DNA from 3 places in the Dactylosporangium sp. NPDC005572 genome. Region 2 is predicted to be linked to each of the others. Evidence: riboswitches for the same ligand, from Rfam matches in the RefSeq annotation. Region 2 holds a riboswitch; each other region holds the start of a gene.
The links. A riboswitch is a leader RNA that binds a small molecule or an ion and turns the genes downstream of it on or off. The one in region 2 is predicted to bind thiamine pyrophosphate.
Positions count from the first base shown of each region.

Region 1: linked by a shared signal. The riboswitch ahead of thiS (sulfur carrier protein ThiS) and the one ahead of ABZS66_RS21145 (archease) in region 2 are both predicted to bind thiamine pyrophosphate.
Region 3: linked by a shared signal. The riboswitch ahead of ABZS66_RS49245 (ECF transporter S component) and the one ahead of ABZS66_RS21145 (archease) in region 2 are both predicted to bind thiamine pyrophosphate.

Region 1 covers NZ_JBEXCY010000274.1:9,594-12,858, reverse strand. The annotation lists gene ABZS66_RS55775 (aldo/keto reductase) at 1-61, opposite strand, end outside; gene thiE (thiamine phosphate synthase) at 80-700, shown strand; partial or broken gene thiO (glycine oxidase ThiO) at 697-1,722, shown strand; TPP riboswitch at 1,769-1,879, shown strand; gene thiS (sulfur carrier protein ThiS) at 1,878-2,081, shown strand; gene ABZS66_RS55755 (thiazole synthase) at 2,119-2,871, shown strand; gene ABZS66_RS55750 (thiamine phosphate synthase) at 2,868-3,265, shown strand, end outside.
Region 2 covers NZ_JBEXCY010000040.1:49,562-52,826, reverse strand. The annotation lists gene ABZS66_RS21150 (RtcB family protein) at 9-1,430, shown strand; gene ABZS66_RS21145 (archease) at 1,452-1,880, opposite strand; TPP riboswitch at 1,931-2,057, opposite strand; gene ABZS66_RS21140 (50S ribosomal protein L11 methyltransferase) at 2,125-2,808, opposite strand; gene ABZS66_RS21135 (cold-shock protein) at 2,960-3,163, shown strand; gene ABZS66_RS21130 (DUF1048 domain-containing protein) at 3,251-3,265, opposite strand, start outside.
Region 3 covers NZ_JBEXCY010000197.1:2,798-6,062, forward strand. The annotation lists gene ABZS66_RS49235 (acyl-CoA dehydrogenase family protein) at 1-316, opposite strand, end outside; gene ABZS66_RS49240 (alpha/beta hydrolase) at 361-1,206, opposite strand; TPP riboswitch at 1,259-1,375, shown strand; gene ABZS66_RS49245 (ECF transporter S component) at 1,451-2,017, shown strand; gene ABZS66_RS49250 (ABC transporter ATP-binding protein) at 2,014-3,265, shown strand, end outside.

The DNA of each region.
Region 1 (3,265 bases), on a different contig from region 2:
TCATGCCGAGACAGATTTCCGAGACCTTCAGGCCGGTCCGGCCGAGTCGCACCTGTTGCATGTCTGAAAAGCTAGCGCCGTGCGCACCGTTGGACGACTGCATCTCATCACCGACACCCGCCCCGGTCGCGACGCCGTGGCCGTCACGGCGGCGGCGCTGCGGGCCGGGTTCGACACCGTGCAGGTTCGCCCGGAGGACGCCGTCACCGACCGCGAGGCGTACGAGCTGACCGTGCGCATCCTGGAGCTGTGCCGGGCGCACGACGCGGTGTGCCTGGTCAACGACCGGCTGCACCTGGCCCTCGCGGCCGGCGCCGACGGCGGCCACGTGGGCGCCGACGACCTGCCCGTCGCCGCCGCCCGCCGGGTGCTCGGCCCGGACGCGATCCTCGGCGCGACCGCGCGCGACCCCGCGCAGGCCCGCCGGGCGGTCGCCGACGGTGCCACCTACCTCGGCGTCGGGCCCGCGTTTGCCACGACCACGAAGACGGGGCTGCCGGACGCGATCGGCCCGGCCGGCATCCGGGCGGTGGCGGAGGCCGTGGACGTGCCGGTGGTGGCGATCGGCGGGGTGACCGCGGCGCGGGCCGCCGAGCTGTTCGCGGTGGGCGCCCACGCGGTCGCCGTGGTGGGCGCGGTCAGCACCGCGCCCGACCCCGGTGCGGCCGCCGCGGCGTTCGCGGCGCTGGTGCGCCCATGACCGCGGGGATTGTCGGCGCCGGGATGATCGGCCTGGCCTGCGCCTGGGAACTGCACCGGCGGGGCGTGGACGTCACCCTGTACGACCCGGACCCCGCCCGCAGCGCCGCGCTGGTGGCAGCCGGCATGCTGGCGCCCACCGCCGAGGCCAACTTCGGCGAGGAGGCGCTCCAGTCCCTCATGCTCGAGTCGATGCGCCGCTGGCCGGCCTGGGCCGCCGACCTGGAGACGGCCACCGGCCAGGCGGTCGGCTACCGCACCGAGGGCAGCCTGCTCGTCGCGCTCACCGACGACGACCTCGCCGAGGTGCGGCGGATGGTCGGGTACTACCGGCGGGCGGGCACGCCGATCGAGCCGCTGACCGGCCGGCAGCTGCGCGAGCTGGAGCCGCTGCTCTCGCCGCGCGTGCGGGGCGGCGCGTTCGCGGCGGGTGACCACCAGGTCGACCCGCGCCTGGTCCTGCGCGCGCTGCGGACGCTGCCGATCCCGGTCGAGCCGCTGGACGTCACCGACCTGACCATGATCCGTTCCAAGCCGCGGGACGGTGTGACGGTCGTCGCCAACGGCGTCGGCGCTGCTGCGCTGACCGGGCTGCCGGTCCGCCCGGTCAAGGGTCAGCTGCTGCGGCTGCGGGCCGCCGAGCCGCTCCTCCGCCACGTCGTGCGGGGCGTCGCCCTGGGGCGGCACGTGTACCTCGTGCCGCGCGCGGACGGCGAGCTGGTCGTCGGCGCCACCGAGGAGGAGCGGGGGGCCGACACCACCGTCACCGCCGGGGGCGTGCTCGACCTGCTGCGACCGGCCGCCGACCTGCTGCCCGGCGTCGCCGAGCTGGCCCTCACCGAGACCCTGGCCGGCCTGCGCCCGGGCACCCCGGACAACGCCCCGATCCTCGGTCACCTGGGTGACGACCTGCTGGTGGCGACCGGCCACCACCGCAACGGCGTGCTGCTCGCCCCGGTGACGGCGCAGGTCATTGCCGACCTGATCACCAAGGGATCGACCGATGTCGACCTGGCGCCGTTCGGGGCGGTCCGCTTTACCTGAGCCGGGCGGCGGGGTTATGGTCGAGGCGTACCCCACGGGAGTCCGGTGTGACCGGGCTGAGAGGGGGGCTGTGAGCCCCCGACCGTCGAACCTGATCCGGGTCATGCCGGCGCAGGGAGGCAGGAGTGAGCCGTATGCAGCTCGTGGTCAACGCCGTCGCATCGACCGTCGACGACAGCATCACCGTCGCCGACGTCGTGCACCAGCTCGCCGGGCCCGACCCGCGCGGGGTGGCGGTCGCCCTCAACGGCGACGTCGTGCCCCGGGCGCGGTGGGCCGACACCCACCCGTCCGACGGCGACCACGTCGAGGTCCTCACGGCGGTCCAGGGTGGCTGAGCTCGCCGAGCGGCCGGCCTCGCCGGCCGGGGACACGCTGGAGATCGCGGGCGAGGCGCTCGCGTCGCGGCTCATCCTGGGCACCGGCGGGGCCACCAGCCACGCCGCGCTGGAGGCGGCCGTCCGGGCCAGCGGCACCGCGCTCGTCACGGTCGCCCTGCGCCGGCTCGATCCGGCCGCGCCCTCGCTGCTCGAGGTCGTCGAGCGCTGCGGCGTGCGGATCCTGCCGAACACCGCCGGCTGCTACACCGCGACCGAGGCGGTGAAGCTCGCCCACCTGGCGCGGGAGGCGTTCGGCACCCCGTGGGTCAAGCTGGAGGTCATCGGCGACGAGGACACCCTCCTGCCGGACGGCGTCGAGCTGGCCGCGGCCGCCGCGCAGCTGGTGGAGGACGGGTTCACGGTCCTGCCGTATACGAGCGACGACCCGATCCTCGCCCAGCGCCTCGCCGACGTCGGGTGCGCCGCGGTCATGCCGCTCGGCGCGCCGATCGGCTCGGGCATGGGCATCCGCAACCCGCACAACATCGCGCTCATCCGCGACAAGGTCCGTGTGCCGGTCATCCTCGACGCGGGCATCGGCACCGCGTCCGACGCGGCGCTCGCGATGGAGCTGGGCTGCGACGGGGTGCTGCTCGCCTCCGCGGTCACCCGGGCCGAGCACCCGGCGCGGATGGCCGGGGCGATGCGGCTGGCCGTCGAGGCGGGGCGGCTCGCGTACACGGCCGGGCGCATCCCGCGCCGCCTGCACGCCACCGCGTCGAGCCCCACCGGCGGGCTGCCGTGGTGACGCCCGGGCTCATCGTCTTCACCGACCGCCGCCAGGCCACCCGGCCGCTCGACGAGGTGGTCAACCGGGCGATCGACGGCGGGGCGCGGATCTTCGTGCTCCGCGAGGACGACCTGCCGGCGGGGGAGCGCGCGGAGCTCGCCGGCCGGCTCGGCGCCATGATCGGCGGGGCCGGCGGGGCGCTCCTGCTGGAGGAGGGGCCGCGGCTGCGCAAGTGCCACGACCTGGCCGAGCTGGTCGCCGCGGCCGACGACGGCGTCGACTACGCGACCCTGTCGCCGATCTACCCGACCCGCTCCAAGCCGGGCTACGGCCCGCCGCTCGGGCTGGCCGGCCTGGGCCGGATGGCGCTCGCGGTGTCCGTCCCGGTGTACGCGCTCGGCGGCGTCGACTC
Region 2 (3,265 bases):
AGAACGTCATGGTCAGTGTCATGCCGGCCGGGGTCTGCCGGTGGCGCATCGAGCCGGTCGGGGCGATGCGGGTGCCCGGGGTGGTCTTCGCCACCGCGCGCCTGCTGCCGGACGCGCCGGGGGATCAGGCGTTACAGCAGGTGGCGAACGTGGCGACGCTGCCCGGCATCGTCGAGGCGTCGTACGCCATGCCGGACATCCACTGGGGATACGGGTTCCCGATCGGTGGGGTCGCGGCCACCGACCCGGCCCGTGGCGGGGTGATCTCCCCGGGTGGGGTGGGCTTCGACATCTCATGCGGCGTGCGGCTGCTCACCTCGACCGTGACCCGTGCCGACGCGGCGCCGCACCTGGGACGCCTGATGGATCTGCTCGGGGCGGCGACGCCGCGGGGCATGGGCCGCGGCGGCGTGCTGCCGTCCGTCCGCCCGACCGAGCTGGACGAGATCCTGCTCGGTGGCTCGGCGTATGCGGTCGAGCGAGGGTTCGGGGTACCGGCGGATCTGACCTTCTGCGAGGACGGTGGTGCGGTTGCCGGTGCCGACCCCGGCGCCCTGGGTCCGCGGGCGCTGGCCCGGGGCAGGGGCCAGGTGGGCAGCCTCGGCTCGGGCAACCACTTCCTGGAGGTCCAGGCGGTCGACCACGTCTACGACGAGCGGGTGGCCGGCGCGGTCGGCCTGCGGCCGGGCCTGCTCTGCCTGATGATCCACTGCGGGTCGCGGGGACTGGGCCATCAGATCTGCTCCGACCACGTCCGCGTCATGCTGTCCGCGATGGACGGGTACGGCATCCGGGTGCCCGATCCGCAGCTGGCCTGCGCCCCGGTGGCGTCTGCGGAGGGCCGGCGCTACCTGGCCGCGATGGCCGCGGCCGCCAACTACGGCCGCGCGAACCGGCAACTGCTCACCCACGCCGCCCGGCGCTGCTTCCGCGATGCCGGCCTGGGGGAGCTGCGGCTGCTGTACGACGTGTCGCACAACCTCGCCAAGCTGGAGACGCACACCGTGGACGGGGTGGCCCGGGAGCTGTGCGTACACCGGAAGGGCGCCACACGGGCCTTCCCACCCGGCCACCCTGAACTGTCGGACGCGATCCGGTCGGTGGGCCAGCCGGTGCTGGTGCCGGGCTCCATGGGTACCGCCTCGTATGTGCTCGTCGGTGTGGCCGGTGGGCAGGCGTTCCACTCCGCGTGCCACGGCGCCGGACGCACTCTCAGCCGGCACGCCGTCGTCCGGCAGGCCCCCGTCGAGGCGGTCCGTCGCGAGCTGGCCGCCGCCGGCGTCCTGGTCCGCGGCGCGAGCGCCCGTGGGCTGGCCGAGGAGGCGCCGGAGGCGTACAAGGACGTGGACGAGGTGGTCGAGACGTGCCGGCGGGCCCGTCTCGCCGACCCGGTGGCCCGGCTCGTGCCGGTCGGTGTTGTGAAGGGCTGAGCCGGCGCGGATCGCAGCGGTTCACACGTCGATGACGGCCGCACAGCGCCACAGACCGCCGTGCCGTGCGAACCGTAACCCGTGACGGGTGACCGCCTTCGGCAACGGGCCCACCAGCGGGACGTCCGAGCGCGCGATGACGCCGAAGTCACCGGCCAGGCCGCCCCGCGCGGTCCGGGCGAGCGCTACCTGGACCGGCACCACGTCCTCGGTGTCGAGCAGGTAGATGGCCTCCTCCAGCACCTCCACCAGGAGCTCGTCGTCGGGTGCCGGCTCGCAGGCGAAGCCGACCAGGCGGGCCGGTCCGACCGCACGGACGTCGGCGAAGCAGGCGACGAGTGCCCGGACCGCCGCCTCGATGCATTCCTCGGCGGTCGGCGCCCACGCCGTGAGCATGACGTCGGCGGTGTGCGGCAGCAACTCGTACCCCGCTGCGGGGCCGGTGGTCATCGGGATCCCCTGCCTCGTCCGCACCGCGGGCCGGCTGGCGGGCAGCCAAAAGACCTACGAGGCGGTTTCCCTTCGCCGGCATTGCCCGGATCAGGTAGTGGGGATCGCCGTTCGGCCTTTCGGTCGTTCAACCTCTCAGCTCAACTGTCATCCAGCTGGGCTCTCCCGCACGTCTCGTAGGCCTACCGCCCAAGCTACGCCGGCGGCGCGCCGATGGAGGGTGAGCGAAAGAGGCATCGTTGTGCTACCGGCGCAGGCGCAGCACGCTCATCTGGGTCAGTTGGGCGTCTGCGAAACCGTCCCCGAGCGGCAGCTGGTACGTGGCGACGGTCTGCATGCGGTCGCGGGGCAGGTGTTCCCGGCCCGGATCACCCACGAGCACCTGGGCGCCGCGCGCCGCAACGCGTTCCAGGAAGGCCAGCACGCGCTGAGCCATGGGCCCGGTGTAGAAGATGTCACCGGCCAGGACCGTCTCGGCGTCGCCGCCGTCCCCGTCGAGCAGGTCCGCGAGGCACTCGGTGACGAGCACGGCGTTGACTTTCGCATTGAGTGTGATCGCGGCGACCGCGTACGGGTCGACGTCGTTCGCGGTTACCGCGGCCGCGCCGGCCTTTCCTGCCGCGATGGCGACCAGGCCGGAGCCGGCAGCCAGATCCAGGACCCGCCGGCCGGCCACTGCCGCCGGATGGTCCAGGACATATCGGGCGATCGCCTTGCCCCCGGCCCACGCGGAAGACCAGAACGGAGGCGGTAGCTTCGCACCGGCCTGCGCCTCCATCCTGGCCCACCACACGATGGCGTCCTCAGCCAGATACAGCCGTACCTCGGGTACTGACGGCACCTCGACGAGGCGGAGCCGGTCCAGGCCGGTGCCCGGTGTCGTCACCTCATGGCGTAGCTCGGCCAACGCCTGCCCGACCCGACTCATCATCGATCAAGCATGACGGATCTACGGGGCGGCTTCCGGTCTTCCGCCCATTGTTGACCGGCACGTCACCCGGCAGGAGCCCGCAGGTTTCTGTCGTCACCAGCCGGGTATACGCGTCTCGATCAGGCGTAACACTGTCCAGGAGGAACGCGTGGCAAGCGGTACCGTGAAATGGTTCAACTCGGAAAAGGGCTTCGGCTTCATCCAGCAGGACAACGGAGGCCCGGACGTCTTCGTGCACTACTCGGCGATCGCGAGCGGTGGCTACCGTGAGCTCAACGAGGGTCAGAAGGTCGAGTTCGACGTGACCCAGGGCCAGAAGGGCCCCCAGGCGGAGAACGTTCGAGCCGTCTGACCATTCGGCACGCGTCGGAGTCCGCCGAGCCGCACGGGCATTGTCGTATCCTCTGCCCGACGGCGAGGCGGCCGGTCGCGACGGGCGTCAGCGCTCGGCCGT
Region 3 (3,265 bases), on a different contig from region 2:
CGAAGGCCCCCAGCTCGCCGAGCGAGCGGAGGACGTCGTCGGGGATGCGCGCGTCGCGCTCGATCTGCTGGCCGTCGACCTCGGCGGAGAGGTACGCGGCGAGCTTGTCCCGGAACTCGGCGCCGCGGGCCAGGCGGCCGGCGTCGAGCTCGGGCAGCGGGTCGATCAGGTCCAGGCGGAACCGGCCGAGGAACAGCTCCTTGCCGAAGCTGGGCTTGCGCCACTCGGACTCGCGGCTGGCCTCGATCACCTTGCGCGCCTCGCGCTCGGTGTGGACCGTCTGGGTCGGTACCTGCTTTGCGTCGGTGGTCGCCATGCCAACCCCCAAAGGCGGGTAACGCTTGATTACAGGCCAGGTTATTACCCGCCGGTAGCCACCGCCATACATCGAGCGATGATGGCATCCGCCACAGCCCCGGGCACCTGGTCGGGAATCCAGTGGCTCACCCCGGGCAGCGGCACGAACCGGTAGTCGGCGGCCACGTGGGACGCGCACCCGCGGGCCGCCGTGGCGCCGATCGCCAGGTCGTCGTCGCTCCAGACGTACGTGGTCGGCACGTGGCACCGCCCGATGCCGATGAGGTCACCCTTCGGGTTCATCGCGCGGTACCAGTTCAGCGCGGCGGTGAGCGCGCCCGGCTCCTGCAGCGGGCGGACGTACCGGTCGACGCCCTCGGCGGTGAGGCCGGAGCCGGCGAAGAGCGCGCGCATGCGGTGCGCGTCACCCTCCAGCAGTACCTCCTCCGCCTTCCCCGGCTGGCGGAACAGCTTGATGTAGGCGGACCGCTCGCGCTGGTCGGCGTCGAACAGGTAGGCCCGGGCCGTCGCGTGCGGGTGCGGCACGGAGACCGCGGTGAGCGTCCGGACCCGCGCCGGGTGGCGCAGCGCCACGTGCCACGCGCAGATCGCGCCCCAGTCGTGCCCCACCAGGTGTACCGCCGGAATCCCCAGCTCATCCAGGACCGCCACGGCGTCGAGCGCGCACTCGGTGATCCGGTAGGCCTCGACCTCGGAGGGCCGGGCCCCGGGCGAGGTGCCCCGCTGGTCCAGCGCGTAGGTGCGCAGGCCGGCGGCGTGCAGCAGCGGCGTGACCCCGGCCCACTCGCCGCTGTGCTGGGGGAAGCCGTGCAGCAGCAGGACCGGGGGCCCGTCCGGCGGGCCGCCCTCGACGACGTCGAAGACCAGCGATCGGGCCGTGATTTTCATGACCTGAGACTACGAGGAAGGAACATTCACTGTTACCTTCGGGAAACAACTGCACATCCGACAGGGGAGCGCACAGCGCTGAGAGTGCGGCGGCCGTGGAATCCGGCACCGCAGACCCTCGAACCTGATCTGGGTAATGCCAGCGCAGGGAGCTCGGTCACCTCACGCAACGCACCACGCCGTCCACCCGGGCTGCGTGGTGTCGCGTCTCCTTCTGGTTCACCCCCGAACTAGGAGGCATCCAATGCAGACCCGTTGGCGCACCGTCGACATCGTCGTCGCCTCGATCATCGCCGTGGCGTTCGCCGCGGTCTTCTACGCCTGGAACAACCTGTGGAACGCGCTGGACGGCTGGGCCCTGCCTTGGCGCGCGCTCATCTACGGCGTGTGGCTCGTCCCCGGCGTCCTCGGCCCGCTGGTGGTCCGCAAGCCGGGCGCCGGGCTCTACACCGAGGTCGTCGCGGCCTCCGTCTCCGCGCTGTTCGGCTCGGCCTGGGGCCTGGGCGTGGTGCTGTCCGGCCTGGTCCAGGGCATCGGCGGCGAGTTCGGCTTCGCCTTCACCGGCTACCGCGGCTGGCGGCTCGGCAACGCCCTCGCCGCGGGCGCGCTGGCCGGTGCGGGCGCGGCGCTGCTCGACCTCAACGTCTACTACGGCGCGTTCAGCCTGCGCGACAAGTGGCTGTACGCGGCGATCGTGGTGGTCAGCGGGGCCGTCGTCGCCGGGGCCGGCAGCTGGTCGCTGCAGCGGTCGCTGTCGAAGACGGGCGTGCTCGACCGGTTCCCGTCGGGCCGCGAGCGAGTGGCCGTCTGAGCACCGTCGTCTTCGAGGGGTTCGGGTGGCAGCACGCCGGGCGCAAGGCCTGGGCGGTCCGCCACCTCGACCTGCGCATCGAGCACGGCGAGCGGGTGCTGCTGGCCGGCGCCTCGGGCGCGGGCAAGAGCACGCTGCTCGCCGCGCTCGCCGGCCTGCTCGCCGAGGACTCCGGCGAGCAGGAGGGCCGGGTGCTCGTCGACGGGCGCCCGGCCCGGGAGATGCGCGGCGAGACCGGGATCGTGTTCCAGGACCCGCAGACCCAGCTGGTGATGAGCCGGGCCGGCGACGACGTCGCGTTCGGGCTGGAGAACCGGGGCGTGCCCGCGGCCGAGATCTGGCCGCGGGTGGACGCGGCGCTGGCCGCGGTCGGCTTCCCCTACGGCCGGGACCGGGACACGGCCGCACTCTCCGGCGGGGAGCAGCAGCGCCTGGCGATCGCCGGCGTGCTCGCGCTGCGGCCGTCGCTGCTGCTGCTGGACGAGCCGACCGCGAACCTCGATCCGCTCGGGGCGCAGCTGGTACGGACGGCGCTGGGCAAGGTGCTCCAGGACCTCGACGCGACGATGGTGCTGGTCGAGCACCGGGTCGCCGACGCACTGCCGCTCGTGGACCGGACGGTGACGGTCGGCGACTCGCCCGCGGACGCGGTCTGGGCGCCCGGGGTGTCGCTGCCGTCGCGGCAGGCGGTCTCCGCGGCCGGCGACGTGCTGCTGCGGGCCTCCGCGTTGACGCTTCGAAATACCGCAAACGTCGTCAATGTCAATATTCGTACCGGCGAGGCGCTCGCGGTGCTCGGGCCGAACGGCGCCGGCAAGTCCACCCTCGCCCAGCACCTGGGCGGGCTCACGAAGCCGGCGTCCGGCGGGGTCGCGGCGACCCGGGCGCTGGCCGGGGACGACGCCGCGAAGCCGCCGCACCGCTGGCGGGCCGCCCGGCTGGCCCGGCGGATCGGCTCGGTGTTCCAGAACCCGGAGCACCAGTTCGTCACCGACACCGTCCGCACCGAGCTCGCTCTCGGCGGCGCGCCGGCGGCGACCGTCGACGACCTGCTCGACCGGCTGCGGCTCGCCCACCTGGCGCTCGCCAACCCGTACACGCTCTCCGGCGGCGAGCAGCGCCGGCTCAGCGTCGCCACCGCGCTCGCGGCCGCGCCGTCGGTGCTGGTGCTGGACGAGCCGACGTTCGGGCAGGACCTGCGGACGTGGCGGGAGCTCGTGGTACTGCTGGCCGATCTGCGCGACGAGG